2 regions of the Dorea sp. 210702-DFI.3.125 genome follow, and region 1 is predicted to be linked to the other one. Evidence: riboswitches for the same ligand, from Rfam matches in the RefSeq annotation. Region 1 holds a riboswitch; the other holds the start of a gene.
What was found. A riboswitch is a leader RNA that binds a small molecule or an ion and turns the genes downstream of it on or off. The one in region 1 is predicted to bind cobalamin.
Positions count from the first base shown of each region.

Region 2: it holds a riboswitch for cobalamin, as region 1 does, so the genes downstream of both, LI164_RS01235 (sirohydrochlorin cobaltochelatase) here and LI164_RS04495 (uroporphyrinogen decarboxylase family protein) in region 1, are expected to answer to the same signal.

Region 1 covers NZ_JAJCNF010000006.1:14,842-24,581, forward strand. The annotation lists gene LI164_RS04485 (DUF1638 domain-containing protein) at 1-144, shown strand, start outside; gene LI164_RS04490 (dicarboxylate/amino acid:cation symporter) at 502-1,725, shown strand; cobalamin riboswitch at 1,905-2,114, shown strand; gene LI164_RS04495 (uroporphyrinogen decarboxylase family protein) at 2,281-3,351, shown strand; gene LI164_RS04500 (leucine-rich repeat protein) at 3,416-5,152, shown strand; gene LI164_RS04505 (ATP-binding protein) at 5,158-6,669, shown strand; gene LI164_RS04510 (VWA-like domain-containing protein) at 6,675-8,015, shown strand; gene LI164_RS04515 (corrinoid protein) at 8,194-8,844, shown strand; gene LI164_RS04520 (methylcobamide--CoM methyltransferase) at 8,947-9,740, shown strand, end outside.
Region 2 covers NZ_JAJCNF010000002.1:15,526-25,265, forward strand. The annotation lists gene LI164_RS01200 (bifunctional hydroxymethylpyrimidine kinase/phosphomethylpyrimidine kinase) at 3-902, opposite strand; gene LI164_RS01205 (PTS sugar transporter) at 1,089-2,678, shown strand; tRNA gene LI164_RS01210 (tRNA-Arg) at 2,769-2,842, shown strand; gene LI164_RS01215 (dicarboxylate/amino acid:cation symporter) at 3,048-4,238, shown strand; gene LI164_RS01220 (nitroreductase) at 4,353-4,871, opposite strand; gene LI164_RS01225 (hypothetical protein) at 5,145-5,312, shown strand; gene LI164_RS01230 (PolC-type DNA polymerase III) at 5,314-6,012, shown strand; cobalamin riboswitch at 6,114-6,327, shown strand; gene LI164_RS01235 (sirohydrochlorin cobaltochelatase) at 6,534-7,739, shown strand; gene LI164_RS01240 (hypothetical protein) at 7,803-8,348, shown strand; gene LI164_RS01245 (TVP38/TMEM64 family protein) at 8,689-9,399, shown strand; gene LI164_RS01250 (arsenosugar biosynthesis-associated peroxidase-like protein) at 9,401-9,733, shown strand.

The DNA.
Region 1 (9,740 bases):
CCGGGAAGTAATATTATATTAGAAAAATTAGTGTCTGGGAAATGGGATGACCAATTTTTGATTATTGAAAAGGGAGGTGTAATGACAGAAGAAGATTTTGGAATGACAAACAAAGAGTCATTGCATACAACATATGTCGTGTAAAATGGACACCATATTGAAAGATTGAGGCGTAGTTTTTTGGAGTTTTACTATGTTCCCAATTCAAGAAAGGTATGTAATTTGTGCAAATGAAGCGACAAAAATGCAAAAATGATATTTTGAGGCAAAAAAGGGACACCGTGTTTTGCAGTTGGGGACGTAGTATTTTGAAAGTTTGCTACGTCCCCAACCAATCAAAAAATGCATAATTTTCCACATGAACTTGCAAAAAACTGGTTGATGAATCAGAATAAGGTATGATATAATTTTATATCAGAGAATAGGCATTGTCTTATGACAGTGCTTTTTTGGGGTAAAATATAACGGGGAAATGAAATCAAGTAAAGAGAGGTTAAAATCATGAAACAAAAGAAAAAAATGTCCTTGGCAATGCAGATTTTTATCGCGTTGATTCTTGCAATTGTAGTAGGACTTCTGATGCAGAGTCATGCAGAATTTGCAGAGAGTTACATTAAGCCGTTTGGAACAATTTTCCTGAACCTTGTAAAGTTCATCGTAGTTCCAATCGTATTATTCTCCATTATGTGTGGGATTATCTCCATGCAGGATATTAAAAAAGTAGGAGCAATTGGTTTAAAGACCGTTGTATACTATATGTGTACAACCGCATTTGCAATCACATTTGGATTGATTGGAGGAAATCTGTTCAAAGGAATGTTCCCGGTCGTTGCAACAACAGACTTGACTTATGAAGCAGCAGAGTCGGTATCATTTATGGATACAATTGTGAATATTTTCCCATCCAATTTTATTGCACCGATGTCTGAGTCCAATATGCTTCAGGTAATTGTGATGTCAGTATTGTTCGGATTTGCGATTATTCTGATTGGACCGGAGAAAAATCCACGTTTGATTCAGGGGTGTAATGATCTGAATGATATGTTTATGAAATGTATGGAGATGATCTTAAGATTATCTCCAATCGGAGTATTCTGTCTGTTGTGCCCGGTTATTGCAGTAAATGGTCCGATGATCATCGGTTCACTGGCAATGGTGCTTTTAGCAGCGTATGTCTGCTACATTATACATGCAGTTGTTGTATATTCATTAGCAGTAAAGACAATGGGCGGTATGAGTCCGATCGCATTCTTTAAAGGAATGCTTCCGGCAATGATGTTTGCATTTTCCAGTGCTTCTTCCGTAGGAACACTTCCAATCAATATGGAGTGTGTAGAGAACATGGGAGCATCAAAAGAAGTGACTTCATTTGTGCTTCCGCTTGGAGCAACAATTAACATGGACGGAACTGCAATTTATCAGGGAGTATGTGCAATCTTTATCGCGTCCTGTTATGGAATCAACCTGACACTTCCACAGATGCTGACGATTATCCTGACAGCAACACTGGCATCTATCGGAACAGCAGGTGTGCCGGGATCTGGAATGGTTATGCTGGCAATGGTACTTACATCTGTAGGACTTCCAGTAGATGGAATCGCTCTTGTAGCTGGAGTGGATCGTATCTTTGATATGGGACGTACAACAGTAAACATCACAGGTGATGCAAGCTGCTGCATGGTTGTCACAAATCTTGAGAAAAAGAAAGCATTAAGAAAAAAATAAGTATGTAGTTTCGCAAGTAGGAATGTAGAGCCATTCTTAATTATGTACACTTGGTTTTTATGAGTTTATTCTTTTTAGGAATTCCATGAAGACTGAGTGTATTTTATTTGAAAAAACGATAATTGGGTAGATATATCAATATTATTTATTTGAAATAAGCGTGCTTAATAATTATACTGGATGCAGAAGACTATATTAGTGATGGATTTGACATTTAAAAGGGAATCTGGTGAGAATCCAGGGCAGCCTATTCTACTGTAAGATGGACGAAGCTTCAACGGAGTCACTGGTATTTATATCTGCAACAGAACAGCAGTAATATAAGCCGGGAAGAGGAAAGCAGAGGATGAAATCAAGCCAGGAAACCTGCTATATAGGAATTGGGATTTTCGGTAGGGAAAAGAACAGACACTTCGTTTTATTTTCCCTGCCTTTTTTAGTGGAAAAATATTTTATACTGATCGTTCATGACAGTGATAGAAGTTATAGTGTATAAAATCCAGGGAGAATATTGAGAAACTTATTGTTTGCATGTATAATACGAGGAGGAGATTTATGCACGAATTAGACCAGATGACACCGAATCAAAGACTGAATGCTTTTATGACAGGACAATCGATGGATCGAATGCTTGCAATGCCGGTCATAGTATCTATGTCAGGCGATGTATGTGGGATGACTCATCGCGAGAAAAGAAGCTCACCGGAGAATGAGGCAAAGTGTCAGATTGAAGCGTACAAAAGATTTGGTAATGACCTTGCAGTCATTGAATACGGGCTTCACATGGTAGGAGTTGGGCTTGGGGGAACGACCAATGATCCGGAGTTTCAGACACCTGCAATCGCAACGTATCCGCTTGAAAGTTTGGATGATATTGACAAGCTGGATCCGGAACGTCTGAAAAAAGAAAATGATCCGCACCTAAGACATTGTCTGGAGGCATGCCACATTGTAAAAGAAGAAATTGGTGATGAAGTACCGGTCGGGGTTCTGATTACTGGACCATATACAGCTGCCACAAGCTGTTATCCAGCAGAGAAGCTGTTCCGTGCCATGAGGAAATCACCAGAAAAGGTTCACAGACTTGTGCAGTTTACAACAGATTGTCTTATCGATATTTATAAAGAGTTCATTCAAGAAGGGGTATTGATCCTACAATGTGATCCACTCGCTTCTGGCACAATCTTGAGAAAGAGTCAGTATCAGGAGTTTGTGCTTCCGTATGCAAAAAAAGTAAATCAGGCAATTCATGATGCAGGAGGAATGGTCTGCTATCATATATGTGGGGATACGACCAAAACAATTGATGACATGGCAGATGCAGGAAGTGATATGATCAGTGTGGACAATGTCGTTGATTTGGAGCATGTAAAAAATACAGCAGGGCAGAAGATGCCGATTCTTGGAAATGTGGCACCGGTCGACTATTTTATTCAGGGAACAAAGGAAGAAATGGATGCAGCTGTAAAGAGGTGTTTGCAGAAAGCATGGGATTCACCGAATGGTTATATTCTTGCCTCTGGATGTGATCTTTCCGGTCAGGTAAAATTGGAGAATATTGAAGCTTTTATGAATGCAGCAAGAAAGTATGGAAAGTGGCCATTAGATCCTAAGAACTTTGAATAAAATGTGTCGGAAAGAGAATCTGCCCAATTTGAATAAAAAGATATAAAATCAGAAAACTAATCTGATGGAGGTAGATAAACAGGACATGGTTGTTCAGATCATATCTGGATTTCGGGGATCCGGAAAAACAACATTCTTAAATCAATGTATAGAACAGGTAAAGGGAAAGACTGCGGTAATTCAAAATGATTTTGGTGCACAGGCAGTTGACCGGGAAAATGCAGAAGGCAGCTTGATTTATGAAGAAATCGGTGAGGGCTGCATTTGTTGTGGGATGGCACTTGAGTTTGAAGAAAAGATGCGCCGGATTGCCATGGAAGATTGTCCGGACAGAATTTTTATAGAAGCATCTGGATTTGGAAAACTGTCCGATGTCGTGAAAGTATGTACGCAACTAAAAGAGAAGGACCATCTTGAGATGATGATCGGACCGAATGTTACAGTTGTAGACATTGGCATGGTGGAGGCATATGCCTCCGGACTGGGAGAATTTTATGTAGACCAGATTGAACATGCAGATGTAATTCTGGTCAACAATATTGATTCAGACGATGTGGAATTGGAGGAAATAGAAGAAGGCTGGAAAGCGCTGGAACGACTGAATACGAAAGCGTTGAAAAGTGAAAATGCACGGGAAGTATTAAAAAGTGTAATGGAATCCGGAAACGTAGATCAAAATCTTCAGATAGAAGGAGATACGCTTATAAAATATCTTGGAGCTGACGCATTTGTAGAAGTGCCGGATGGTATCCGGATCATTGCAGACAGTGCTTTTGAGTATTGCATGGAAGTGCAGGAAGTGCATTTGCCAGATTCAGTGGAACGAATTGGAAAGCATGCCTTTCAGGGGAGTGGAATCAAAAAGATACATTTACCGGAAAGCATAAAAACAATCGACATCTATGCTTTCAGCGGAACACCTCTGGAATATATAGAATTACCGGAGAATTTGCAGAAACTTGGGCACAGTGCATTCCGTTATTGCAGGATGTTAAAAAAAGTGAAGTTTCCAGAACATCTGGTGGAGATTCCGCATGATACATTTAATGATTGTGGAAAACTGCGGGAAGTAATACTGCCGCATGATACAGAAGTGATTGGGGCTCATGCATTTTCCGGGTGCGCAGCACTGGAACAGGTGGATTTACCGGAGAGTGTGAAGCGAATTGAAGAAGGTGCTTTTGTGACTTGTGTCAGTCTGGAGAAAGTACATTTGCCAAAAGGACTGGAGGTGGTAGAACGCAAGGTGTTTTACCGGTGTACGAATTTAAAAGAACTTCATTTCCCAAAACGGGTGACAGAGTTTGGCAAAGGCATCTTTTCACAATGTTCTGCATTAAAACGAGTGTATATAGAAGGAAACCCGGTGGATGAAGAAGTGTTTCAGGACTGGGATATGTGGACAACTTGCTATGATATGGAAGAAATCATTGCACCGAATATGAGGATTACGAGATTTGCAAAAGAATGGAGAATGTGGGCGGCAGCAGGACTTGCAGATTACCTGGTAGAACAGGGAGATGTAAGAAGTGAAATCCTTGATTCTTATGTGAAGGATCTGAAAGAAAACCGGAGTTCCTATGAAGTCCTTTTATTAAAAAATAAAAAGTTATTACAGTTTTTCATTCATTACAATTTATTGGCGGAACAGGCAGTGAACAGACTTCTGGATCAGTCACTGCAAAAGTCCGATATGGAGATCCGCAGCATGCTGTTGAATTATCAGGATGAAATCCAAAATGAGGATAAAAAGGAGGAGACGGGCAGCCAGCTTGATCAGCTTCTGGCAGCGTTGTCATAATATTTATGAATATTAGGGAAGCAAAAGAGCAGATTGAACATGCGGTAAAATTGTACCTGGAAAAGGATGAAAAAGGCAGATATATAATTCCGACAGAAAAGCAGCGCCCGGTATTTTTGATGGGAGCGCCGGGAATCGGTAAAACTGCAATTATGGAGCAGGTTGCGCAGGAACTTGGAGTAGCACTTGTGTCTTACACGATGACACATCACACAAGGCAGAGTGCACTGGGACTTCCATACATTGTAGAAAAGGAGTATGGCGGAGAAAAATTTCAGGTATCTGAGTATACGATGAGTGAGATTATTGCAGCGGTTTATGAAGTGATGGAGGACACGGGAATATGTGAAGGAATTCTTTTTCTAGATGAGATCAATTGTGTATCTGAGACTTTGGCGCCGGCGATGCTTCAGTTCTTACAGTACAAGACATTTGGACAGCACAAAGTGCCTGAGGGCTGGATTATCGTAACAGCAGGGAATCCGCCAGAATACAATCATTCTGTGAGGGAATTCGATATTGCGTCCTGGGACCGCGTAAAGAGAATGGATGTAGAGCCTGATTATAGTGTCTGGAAAACATATGCTTATGAGCAGGGGATGCACCCGGCAATCCTGACTTATCTGGATCTGAAGAAAGATGCATTTTATTCCGTGGAAAATACAGTGGATGGAAAGCATTTTGTGACAGCAAGAGGTTGGGAAGATTTAAGTCAGATCATGTGTCTGAGTGAAAAGAAGAATCTGCCTGTGGATCTGAATCTGATCAGCCAGTACGTGCAGGACGAGCAGATTGCCCGTGACTTTGCAATTTATTATGATTTGTTCAAAAAATATAAAAATGATTATCAGGTGGACCGTATCTTATTTGGCATTCCATCAGAGCAAGTAAGACAGAGGGCGATGAAAGCATCTTTTGATGAGAGGATTTCTTTCCTTGGTCTTTTGATGGATGGAATTACGGATACTGTTAAAGAGACAATGGAGATGCAAAATGCATTGTTTGTATTTGGGGATTGCCTGAAAAAGATAAAAGCAGATGTGGAAAAAGGCCGAGACCTTGTTTCTTGTATCGAACAACAAAAAGAATGTTTAATGGAACAAGAAAAACAGAAAAAACGTGCCGGTAATTTATCCCGTGCCCAGGTGTGGGAAGATGACCGTGTGCTTGTTTATCTGGAAGAATGCCGGAAAAAAGCAGGCATACGGACTCCGGATGAAAGAGATTTTGTAATTCTCAGAGATTATTTTGCACAGTTGACAGAAAGCTTTCAAGAGCAGACAAGAAAAGCATCGGGCTGTCTGTCCAACTCATTTTACTTTTGTGAAGATGTGTTTGAAGAAGGACAGGAGATTCTTGTACTTGTGACAGAACTTACGGAAAATGAATATACGGCCAGATTTATCAGTCAGTATGGATGTCGGGAGTATTTTAAACATAATAAGAATTTGATGTTCTACGAGAGACAGAAAAATCTTATGGATCAGATTCAAAATCTGGAGCTTGATCAGGTGTAATATTTATGTGTGTGGAAATAATAAAAGTGGCTTCAGAAGTTCTGAACTTTAGCAGACAGAGAACGTTGGTCAATATGAGGTTTCTGGAACCGGCAATTCGGATGCTGACGGAGAGTCCCTCTAAATGTATGCGTAATCGTTCATATGGTATGGGAACAGATGGAAAAAATCTTTACTATAATCCAGAATATGTACTGAGAGCATATCAAAAAGAGAAAGGTTTCGTCAGCAGAATGTATTTGCATTTAGTTGTGCATGGAATATTCAGACATTTCTTTGTAAATCCGCAGATCGAGCAAAGAAAATGGGATCTTGCATGCGATATGGCAACAGAATATATCATCGAAAGCTGGAAACTGGACTTTGCAGACATTAGTGCCGGGGCAGATGAAAAGCTGGAACTTGACCGCATCCGGAAAAATGTGGGACTTATGAATGCGGAAAAGATTTATGGATATCTGAAAAAGACAAAAGAGTCAGAAATAGACTGGCTGGAGAAAATTTTCCGTCGGGATGACCATAGCTTCTGGTATCCCGAAACAAAAAACAGGAATGATGTAATCCAGGTGAAATCAGGGCAGGTGAATCAGAACCGGGAGGTCATGTTCTCAAATCAAAAATTGGAAGAGCTGTGGAAGCAGGCTGCGAAAAAGATTCAGGTGGATCTTGAGACATTTATGAAAAGCCGGAGTGGTGAAACCGGTGATTTTTTGGTGAATTTAAAGCTTGCGAACAGAAAGAAGCAGGACTATAGTGCATTCTTAAGAAAGTTTACCAGGCTTGGGGAATGTATGAAGATCAATGATGAGGAATTTGATTATAATTTCTATACTTATGGAATGCAACTGTATGGAAATATGCCGCTGATCGAGCCGTTGGAGTACAAGGATGTCCGGGTAGTGAAAACATTTGTGACTGTGATTGATACTTCAGGGTCAGTGGAGGAAGAAAAACTTCGGAGATTTCTGGAAAAAACGTACCAGATATTAAAAAGTGGGCAGAAAAGCGAAGACAGAGTGAATTTCCATCTGATCCAGTGTGATGCGTTGGTTCAGAAGGATGTGAAGATTACATCAGAGAAAGAACTGGAGCAGGTGATGGAAGACTTGACACTTTATGGCCGGGGAGGAACTGATTTCAGACCGGCATTTGAGTATATAGAAGAACTTCAAAAAAACGGAGAACTTACGAACTTGAATGGAATGCTGTATTTTACAGATGGAATGGGTGTTTATCCGAGAAAAAAACCGGAGTATCCAGTGGCGTTTATATATGATAGTGAAGTTTTGGATGAGATTCCGAAAGTGCCGGCTTGGGCGATTCGTTATCTGATGGATGACATATAGAATGGATAAATGTCTGTACGAATATATGGAAGTGCTCAATTTGAAGATATGTGTAATTAATGTTAAAATATATCAAGATAAAACACGTCAAGAGATGAGAATGTCAGGAAAAAACAGCTTGCGGGCTATGAGGTATTTTCTAACAAAATAAAAATTTAGATTATGGAGGATTTATAGTATGGCATCTAAAGAAGAATTATTAGCAAAATTATCAGAGTGTGTAGTAGAGATGGAAGATGAGGAAGTCGTAGAAGTTGCGAAAGAATATATTGAGGCCGGATATCCGGCGTTTGACGGAATTATGGAAGGTCTTGTAGATGGTATGAATAAGGCCAGTGAGCTTTACGATGCAGAAGAGTATTTTGTAACAGATGTACTCCTTTGCTCGGATGCAATGTATGCGGGACTGGATGTACTTCGTCCGTATCTGGAAAATACAGATGATCAGGCGAAGAAAAAAGCAGTTATTGGTGTTGTGGAAGGAGATACTCATGACATCGGTAAAAACCTGGTAAAGATTATGATGGAGACAGCAGGATTCGAGATGTATGATCTTGGACGAGATGTTCCGCTTGACCAGTTTATTGAGAAGGCAAAAGAGGTAGATGCAGATCTGATCTGTATGTCCACACTGATGACGACAACTATGGGTGGAATGCAGACAGTTATAGAGAAATTAAAAGACCAGGGAATCCGTGATAAGTTTAAAGTTATGGTCGGAGGAAGCCCGATTTCCAAAAAATTTGCGGACGATATCGGAGCAGAGGGATATTCTGTGAATGCGGTTGAAGCTGTAAAAGTTGCGAAAGAGCTGACAGGAATTGCCTAGATAGAAAAGACAAAAGCTGTATTGGAAACGGTCTGAAAAGGTATAGGCCAGGCTAAATATAAAAGAATCCGAATAAGAATTCGAAAAAGGAGCTGGGGATTTATGGATGCAAAAGAACGAATTAGGAAAGCCATGCATCAGGAGCCGACAGACAGACCGCCATGTATCTGTCCCGGTGGAATGATGAATATGATAACGACAGATCTGATGGATGAGGCAAATGTAAGTTGGCCGGAGGCACATCTGAATGCCAGAATGATGGCAGATCTGGCAGAAGCTAATTATGAAAAAGGTTGCTTTGAAAATGTAGGTGTTCCATTCTGCATGACGATTGAGGCAGAAGCTATGGGGGCTCAGGTGACTATGGGTAGTAAGATTTATGAGCCGCATGTAACGGGATATGCGATCAATTCGGTCACAGAGTGGGAGACTATTACACCGATGAGTATGGAGGAAGGGAGAGCAAAGGTTGTACTGGATGCAATCCGTATTCTGAAATCCAGAAACTTAGATGTACCGATTATCGGAAATATTACGGGACCGGTCAGCACAGCAAGTTCCGTTATGGAGCCGGTTATTTTTTATAAAGAGCTTCGTAAGAAAAAAGAAGAAGCACACCGTTACATGCAGTTTGTGACTGATGAGATCATAAAGTTTGCAAGAGCACAGATTGATGCCGGCGCAGATATAATTGCAATTTCCGATCCAAGTGGAACAGGAGAAATTTTGGGACCGAAGCTTTTTGAGGAGTATACGGTCAAATATAATAATATGATCTGGGATGCTCTTCAGAAAGAAACCATGGGAAAAATCATGCATATTTGCGGACAGATGAAAAATGTATATCCGCAGGCAGAACTGATACATTCTGACGTACTTAGTTTCGATTCCTGCGT
Region 2 (9,740 bases), on a different contig from region 1:
CTCTATTTTTTTATCAACATATACAAATATTTTTCATAGTTTGTTCCGTCTGGATAAGGTACATTTTCTTCGGCGGAATCTTTGATTGCCTGTTCTAAAAATGTTCCGGATAACTGGATCAGTTCTGGAATACCATCGCCACGACACTTTCCGGCTGCAATGCAGGAAGCGAAGAGGTCTCCGGTTCCGGAATAACTGCCTCCGACATGTGGAAATGCAAATAATTTTCGAGTGTCTTTGGAAACGTACAGATTTCCCATCATTTTCTGCCCATGTTCATTCTTACAATGAATGCCGGTTACAATAATCTCTTTTTCTTTTTTGGAAGTCTGCCTGCTATCCAATGTATTTGAATTATCAGAATCCGGTGGCAGAAGTGTGGAGGCTAATTCACCAATCACATCGATGAGAATACGAGTATCTGCAATATCTATGATTGCATCGTAATCTGCATCAGTCAGAAGGCAGAGCTCTGTCAGATTAGGAGTGATAATATCCGCTTCCCCGACCAGCGCATTCATTTTTTCCAGTAACTTCGGTGTAAACATATCGTACTTTATACCATCATCTCCCATGACCGGATCCACGAGAAGAAATGTATCTGATGTATAAAATGTATCTATGAAATGGAATATCTGATCAATTTGTGCTTCGCTTGCGACGAATCCGGTGTAGATACCGTCGAAATGCTGTCCCATTTTCTGCCATTCCTGGCGGTAAATATCCATTTTATCTGTATAGTCATCGAGGTAATAGTGCGGATATCCGGTCTGCGCGGTTAAAATTGCGGTTGGAAGCGGACAGGCTTGAATTCCCATGGCTGAGATGACGGAAATTGCGGCTGTCAGTGAGCAACGGCCAAATCCGGATAAATCATTTATTACAGCAATCTTTTTAGTCATAGTGTTTCTTCCTTTTTCATGTTGCGTTAAAATAATAGTTTTAATAATCCAGATATTTATAGTAGCATAATATTTTCCTCTTTACAAATACATTCGAAAATGGTAAGCTTATTTCATTGCTTTAGCACGCTACCATGTTAGCGAGGTAGCATGATGATATGATTTAATCTGAAAGGACATAAAGGAATGGGAAAAAAGATTGCATTTATAGGAAGCAGTGGTGGAAATCTATATAAACAAGGTGGGAACAATCTGCCGGCAATGATGAAAGAAATATGCGGACAGACAAAGGCAGCAGACATGGAGATCACATTTGTACAGTATGTACTGGCATCTGGCAGTCTGGATAATGTGGGACCGGACAGTCCGGCAACTTTATATACATGGAATGGAACAGAAGTACAGGCAGTATTTCAGGGGACTTTAACAGAGGTTAATGTAGAAGCTGCGAAGGTGGACGCAAAACTTGCGAAGAAGATTGATGACGGTGAAATTGACGGTGTAATGTTTGTCAGTGCCAGTCCGGACGGGGCTAACAGACAGGCAATGGAAGCCTGCGCAAGAACGAAGATTCCGATGGCCGGAACGGGCGGAAGTGGTGTCGCGCTCACGCAGAACATGGGATGTAATGTTCTGTCAGCATCTGGAACAACAGGAACAACGAATCGTACAAGAGCCGTTGCATTTACGACAGCACTTGCAAAATACTGGAAAATTAAATATATGCCAGTCATTGGTAATACAGGGGAAAATGCAGCATCAAAAGCAGAAGGAAATATATGGAAGCGCATTAATTTCCGCGGAATTATGATGACAAGTCTTCCGGCATTTATTGCCATGGCACTTTGTCTGGCGTGCAGCAAGATTCCAGGATGTGGAAGTCTGTCAGATGTATTTGATACACTTGTAAATTCAATTCCAATCGTTATTTGTGCAATTGCAGCTAAGCAGGTTTCCGGTCTTGATGAAGTGGGAGTTGTTGCAGGTATTGTAGCCGGCATTCTGGCAGTGGATGGAGGAATCCTGGGAGGACTGATCATCGGAATCCTGGCAGGTGTGCTTGCTTACTATATCAGTGTGTTCTGTTTCCGTCACAATGTGCCGGGTACGACAGTTAATATTGCTTCGGGAGGTCTTGGTGGACTGGCAGCTGGATTGGTGGGAAAATTCCTTATTGCACCTGTAGCATTATGGATTGGAAATGGTATCTGTTCTCTGATCAACATGTGTATTGATTACAATGCCCTCCTTGCAGGGGCGGTAGCAGGACTTCTGATCTGGCCGGCAATTATTGGAGGTGTTTACCATGCGGCAATTCTTCCGATTGTACTATTGGAAATGGAAGAAATGGGATTTAGTTTCCTTGGAGCTATTGATATGACAGGACTTGTCATGGTATCTGCAGGAATCACACTTGCCAATATTATTCTGCCGAAGCAGAAAGGTGAGGCGGCTGTAGCACTTCCAGGCTGCATTATCAATATCTGTTTTGGAACATTTGTGGAGGCATCTTATCCATTCATGTTCTCAAACAAGATTGTCTTTGCCGGAGCGCTGGCAAGTGCAACTGTAGGTGGAGCAATCGTAGGACTGTTCAATGTAAAAGGAACCGCTTATGTGCCGGCAGTGCTTGCTCCGTTTATGGCAAATGAAGGAAAAGGCCCGGCATTTGCAGTGGCTATGATTGCTGCAATGGGATGTGCATTTGCAATCACGATGGCGGCAAATGTGCTGGAGAGAAAAAAGAGTGGAAAAATTCCAGTGAAAAAAGTTTGAAAAAGTTGAAAAAACTTGTTGACAACCAGGGGGACCTACGCTATAATAGATTTTGCTGTGAGGGACACAAGAGAAACGGAACACAGTAATGTGCGCGTAGCTCAGCTGGATAGAGCGTCTGGCTACGGACCAGAAGGTCGGGAGTTCGAATCTTCTCGCGCACGTTGAATTTAAGGCATATCCGAAAGGATGTGCCTTTTTTCTATTATAAGAAATTGCTTTTTCTAAGATAAAAGTAGACAAAACATATTTGACAACTGTATAATAAACATAATATTTTCAACTAATAAATTTCTTTATTGGGATAAAAGTAGAATGATTTATACATAGAAGAAATTTATTAAGCATGAAGAATGAGTGAGGTAGGGTATGAAAAAAATATTTAGCAGTCTTCCGGTGAAATTATTGATTGGTATTGTTATTGGAATTATCTTTGGACAGATTTTCCCGGAAAATGTAATGAGTGTTGTTGTCCCATTAAAGAATATTCTGGGACAGGTCATTAACTTTGTAGTACCGTTAATTGTCATCGGATTTATTGCACCGTCTATTACAAAGCTTGGAAATAATGCGTCACGTATGCTTGGAGTTGCACTTATGGTTGCATATACGTCGTCCGTACTGGCAGCACTTCTTTCTATGGGAGCTGGATATGCAATTATTCCGAATCTTCCGGTTGTGTCAGAGATTGAAGGCTTAAAAGAATTGCCGGAAGATGTTTTTGGTCTGACTATTCCGCAGATTATGAATGTCATGAGTGCTCTTGCATTTTCCATTTTAATCGGACTTGCGGCAATCTGGACAAAAGCAAAGACGATCATTACTATTTTAGATGAGTTCCAAAATATTGTACTTGCAATTGTGTCAAAGATTATTATTCCAATTCTTCCAGTGTTTATTGCATTTACATTCACTTGTTTATCATATGATGGAACTATTACAAAGCAGCTTCCGGTATTTGTCAGTGCGGTCGTAATCGTTATGATCGGACATTATATCTGGCTGACAGTGCTGTATGTTGTAGCAGGAGTCTATTCTGGAAAGAATCCAATTGAAGTCGTAAAGCATTATGGACCGGCTTATATTACAGCAGTTGGAACGATGTCTTCTGCCGCAACACTTGCAGTTGCGCTTCGGTGTGCGAGAAAATCTAAAGTTTTAAGAGAAGATATGGTGGATTTTGGTGTGCCGCTGTTTGCAAATATCCATCTGTGCGGATCCGTATTGACAGAAGTATTTTTCTGTATGATCGTGTCCAAGGTATTATATGGAACATTACCGGATATTCAGACATTGGTACTGTTCTGCGTCCTGCTTGCGATTTTCGCCATTGGAGCCCCTGGAGTTCCGGGAGGAACGGTAATGGCATCATTGGGACTCATTACAGGCGTTCTTGGATTTGGTGATGATGGTACAGCATTGATGCTTGCAATCTTCGCACTTCAGGATAGCTTCGGAACAGCCTGCAATGTAACGGGAGATGGAGCGTTGACATTATTCCTGACCGGTTATGCCGAAAAACATGGAATAGAAAAGCAGAACATATCTGTAGAATTATAGATTGTCGAGGCATTCTTGAATTTTAGAAAATGAAAACATATCATTGGTATGAGAATAAGAAAATGGAGAGTGGAACAAAACCACTCTCCATTTCTATATGCAAAGAAACTAAAACTAATTCAAATATGTAACAAGATCGTCCTGTCTCTTAGCAGCCTCGCGCTCTTCATCAGGATATCCCATTCCTACCATTCCGACAACCTGCATGTCTTTGTCAATTCCAAGACCTTCCAGGTAATCAGCAACTTCTGCTTTGTCTCCACAGTATTTTAACTGGTTGATCCAGCATGCACCAAGTCCAAGTGAGTGTGCTGCAAGAAGCATATTTTCAATCGCGCATGAGCAGTCGCTGACTCCGTTGACAGCTTCTTTCTCACATGCAACAAGTACAATTGTCTTTGCTCCGTATAATGTGTAAGCAGGGTTCTCCATTCCCTTTGCTACAACATCCTGAAGACTCTTAATAGAATCTGCATTCTGCATTACATAGAATCGGTATGTCTGTAAGTTCTTGCCGCTTGGAGCGTAAGTTCCTGCTTTGACAATCTCATCTACGAGATCCTTTGGAACGTCCTGCTCTTTGAATTTACGAATAGATCTTCGAGTATAAATGTTATTCAATACTTCGTTCATGATTACCTCTCCTTTTAAAATAATTAACCTTTTTATCTAAAGTACAGTATAATATTAAAAACAAGAAAAATCATTGTCTATTTTAGATAAAAATACGAAAAATAATTTGTAAATATAGACAAAATGGGTAGATATGTACATTGTTAAGAAATGAACAAAATGTTATACTAGTAATATTAAGGATTGAAGAAGTGCATAGCACAAAAAAATCCGTGGGTAGCGAAAAAAATGAATCATGCATCAGTCCGCAAAGGCGCGGGGGAGGAAGAGAAAATGTCAGATTTGAAATTTACTTGTACTGGTTGTCGCAATGGCTGTGTGATTACAGTCTGTTATAATGAGGAAGGTTATCCAGATGTGAAAGGCAATGGCTGTATGCGCGGCGTATTGTATGCAAATGACAAAGTAAGAGCAATGGATGAGAAAGAGACGGACAAGTAAGATGTTAAAATCATATGTTGCATTTGACATAGAGACGACTGGACTTAGCCCGGAGCACAATGAGATTATTGAGATTGGTGCATTGAAAGTACGGGAAGGAAAAGTTGTTGACCGTTTTATTCGTTTTATTGAACCGGAGGCCGGGATACCTCCGATGATTACGCAACTGACCGGAATTACAAATGATATGGTAGAAGGAGCAGGGAACTGCGGCGAAGTATTGCCGGAGTTCCTTGAATTCTGCGAACAGGATACGCTGATTGGACATAATGTGCAGTTCGACTTCAGCTTTGTGAAGACAAAAGCAAAAGAACTTGGTTACACCTATGATCATATGGGAATTGATACACTTAAGATTGCCAAAGTTGTTCATGCAGACCTCCCATCCAGAAAGCTTGGCGCACTCTGCGAATACTATCATATCGAAAATGCAGCGGCGCACCGTGCATATCATGATGCTCTGGCAACCGCAAAACTGTATCAGTCTATGGCGCATTTTTATGAGGAAAAGGAACCGAAGGTTTTTAAACCACAGCCCTTGGCATATAAAGTGAAGAAAAAAGAACCGATAACCGCAAAACAGATCGCATTTCTCACAAGGCTTATGCAACAGAAGAATATTTCTATGGAAATGGACATACATACACTGACAAAGAGTGAGGCTTCCAGAGAAATCGACCGGATTTTATCCCGACCGTAATGGAAGTGAGAAACCAATATGGAATACAGTCTGACAGGCTGATGTATTGACAGTAATTATCAGATGTGTTAGATTGTAAAAGTAATAGTTAAAGATACAAAAGAATAAAAAATGCGTGAGGTGTCAGTCAGAGAAAGATATTATAAAAAGTTATTTATCTGGCTGGTGAAAAGGGAAACAGGTGTGAATCCTGTACGAACTCGTCACCGTATTTTGCGAGCTTTGAATCCTACATGCCACTGGGAGACCGGGAAGGCTGATTTTATAGCGCCTGAGCAATAAGCCGGGATACCTGCCTTTCACAGTACAGGAACATATTTGTTCAGGCCACGAGGAACTGGCAGTACGAAATACATAGAAAGGCTATTTGACGGAAGGAAGATAATTTCGTCAATAGTTTGTTTTGCGTACTCTCTGTTCATTTTTTAATGGCAGGGATTTTTTATTATATGAATTTTTATGTAATAAAAAACCTCCGGAAAAATTATTTTGTATCTTAGAAAAAAATGGAGGATGGAAAGATGAAGAAAAAATTGGTAGTCGTATTACTTACTGCAGCTATGAGTATGTCTCTGCTTGCAGGATGTGGAGGAAATTCAGGAAGTTCTGACGCAAAGAGTGATGCAAAGACAGAGAATACGAAGGAGGACAGCGATCAGGTGGCAGCAGACAAGGTGGCAAAACTGATTGATGATATCTATGTTCAGGAGAGAACTGACAAGACAGATGAACAGTGCAAAGAAGCTAAGGAAGCCTGGGACGCATTAACAGATGCCCAAAAAGAATTAGTAGAAGGTGAAAACGCAGATCCTGATTACTTCGGAAGAGATACAGGTGACGCTTCGAAAGATGATCCGTTAAATCAGGACGAGATTGGTGAGAATGAACTTCTTGTTGTAAGTTTTGGTACATCATTCAATGACAGCCGTACAAAAGATATCGGTGGAATTGAGAAAGCACTTCAGGCTGCTAATCCAGACTGGTCAGTAAGAAGAGCATTTACAGCTCAGATCATCATCAATCACGTACAGGCCCGTGATGATGAGAAGATCGACAACATGGAGCAGGCGCTGGAGCGTGCAGTAGACAATGGAGTTAAAAACCTTGTTGTTCAGCCGACACATCTGATGCATGGCGCAGAGTATGATGAGTTATCAGAGACAGTGGAAAAATATAAAGATAAATTTGAATCTGTAAAGATTGCTGAGCCTCTTCTCGGCGAAGTTGGAGCAGATGCAACAGTTATCAATGCAGACAAAGAAGCAGTTGCAAAAGCAATCACAGACGAAGCAGTTAAGACAGCAAACTATGACAGCATTGATGCAGCAGCCGAAGATGGAACCGCATTTGTATTCATGGGACATGGAACTTCACACGTTGCAAATGTAAGTTATGATCAGATGCAGACACAGATTGAGCAGCTTGGATATAAGAATGTATTTATCGGAACTGTAGAAGGTGAGCCGGAAGATACAGAGTGTCAGGCAGTCATTGAGAAAATCAAAGAGGCCGGATATAAGAAAGTAATCCTTCGTCCACTGATGGTTGTTGCAGGAGATCATGCGAACAATGATATGGCAGGAGACGATGATGATTCATGGAAGAGCCAGTTTGAAGCGTCAAAAGCATTTGACAGTGTAGAATCACAGATTGCAGGTCTTGGAGAGATTGATGCAATTCAGCAGATTTATGTAGCACATACAAAAGCTGCAATTGAAGCTAAATAGTTGACAGGTCAGATTTTCAGAGTACAATTATAAAGAAAAATAATTAGAAAAGAGAGAATGGACATGTTAAAAAAGAAATTATTAGTTTTATTACTTTCCGCCAGTATGGCAATGACAATGCTTGCCGGATGCGGAAGTAATACGGATAAGAAAGATGACACAAAAACAGAAGCTTCCAAAGATGATGCGTCAGAAGCAAAGACTGACAGCAAAGATGCGAAGGAGCCTGAGCTGGAAGATGGAACTTATAAGGTAGATTTTAATACAGACAGCGGTATGTTCCACGAGAATCCGGACTATAATGACGGAAAAGCAACGCTGACTGTTAAAGATGGTAAGATGACAGTACATATTACATTGAATTCTAAAAATATCGTACAGTTATTCTTAGGCTCAGCAGAAGATGCACAGAAAGACGGGGCAGATCTTATTGATCCGTCAGAGACAACAGAGATTACTTATTCTGATGGTTCCGCGCCAAAGGAAGTATATTCCTTTGACGTACCGGTACCGACACTGGACGATGAATTTGATCTGGCATTGGTTGGAACAAAGGGTAAATGGTATGACCATAAAGTCAGTGTGTCCAATCCGGAATTGGTACAGTAATAAGCTTTATTTTGTAACAAAATGTGAAATGAATAGTATGTAATTGGAAACCTCTATCAATGCAATAAAAAGAAAGCGTGATAGAGGTTTCTGTATTTTTATCAGAACTTTATATGAAAAAATAATAAAACATACTTTTCCTATTATAGGAATATATAGATAGAATTAATAATTAATAGAAAATATTAATAAAAACAATTGGACGAGAATAGTACAAAAAGGTACTATTAACGTAACTGATTTATAACATAGAGTTGTTAAAGATTATAAATTTGACGTGTTAGAAAGTTGTTGATAAAATGAACAGACATTACATATTTCAGAGGGGAATTTTAAAGATATGAAAGAGAAAAAGAACTGGCTGGGGAAAGTTGTATTATTAATCGCAGTGATTGCAGCAGTCGCTGTGTATTTTTTAGTCCCAGGTGTCAATAAAATGATGAACAAGGTATTTGCCATGTTTGCAAGCGGAGACTTTACGGTTGTACGTGATTTTGTGGCATCTTATGGAGCATATGCGGCTGTAATCTCATTTTTACTGATGATCTTTCAGTCCATTGCAGCACCGCTTCCGGCATTTTTGCTCACATTCGCAAATGCGAATCTGTTTGGATGGTGGCAGGGAGCAATCCTTTCCTGGACAAGTGCTATGGCAGGAGCGGCTGTATGTTTCTACATTGCAAGAATTCTGGGACGTGATGTGGCAGAGAAACTTACAAGCAAGAGCGGACTGGCTCAGATTGATACATTTTTTGAACGATATGGAAAGAATACAATCCTGATCTGCCGTCTGCTTCCATTTATTTCGTTCGATATTGTAAGTTATGCGGCAGGACTGACATCTATGTCATTTATGTCATTCTTTATTGCAACAGGAATCGGACAGCTTCCGGCAACAATTGTGTACTCTTACGTTGGCGGCATGTTGACCGGCGGTGCAAAGTTATTTGTGACCGCGCTTATGATTTTGTTTGCCCTCTCGGCACTGATCTTTATGCTGAGAAAAATATATATGGACCGGCAGTCCAAAAAAGAAAAAGGGAGGATATGAAATGGATACTTACTACAATCCGGAAGATCTGGCGAAGTTTGGAACCATTGGGGAAAAAGCACCGGAGTTAGCAGAGAAGTTCTTCAGCTACTATAATGCAGTGTTTGAAGAAGGTGCACTGACAGCAAGAGAGAAATCTCTCATTGCACTTGCTGTGGCACACACGGTACAGTGCCCATACTGTATTGATGCTTATACCAATGACTGTCTGAATAAGGGAGTAACAGAAGAGCAGATGACAGAGGCTGTCCATGTGGCAGCAGCAATCCGTGGCGGTGCAAGTCTGGTTCACGGTGTACAGATGAAAAACATCGTAAAGAAATTAGAGTTCTAAAAATTAA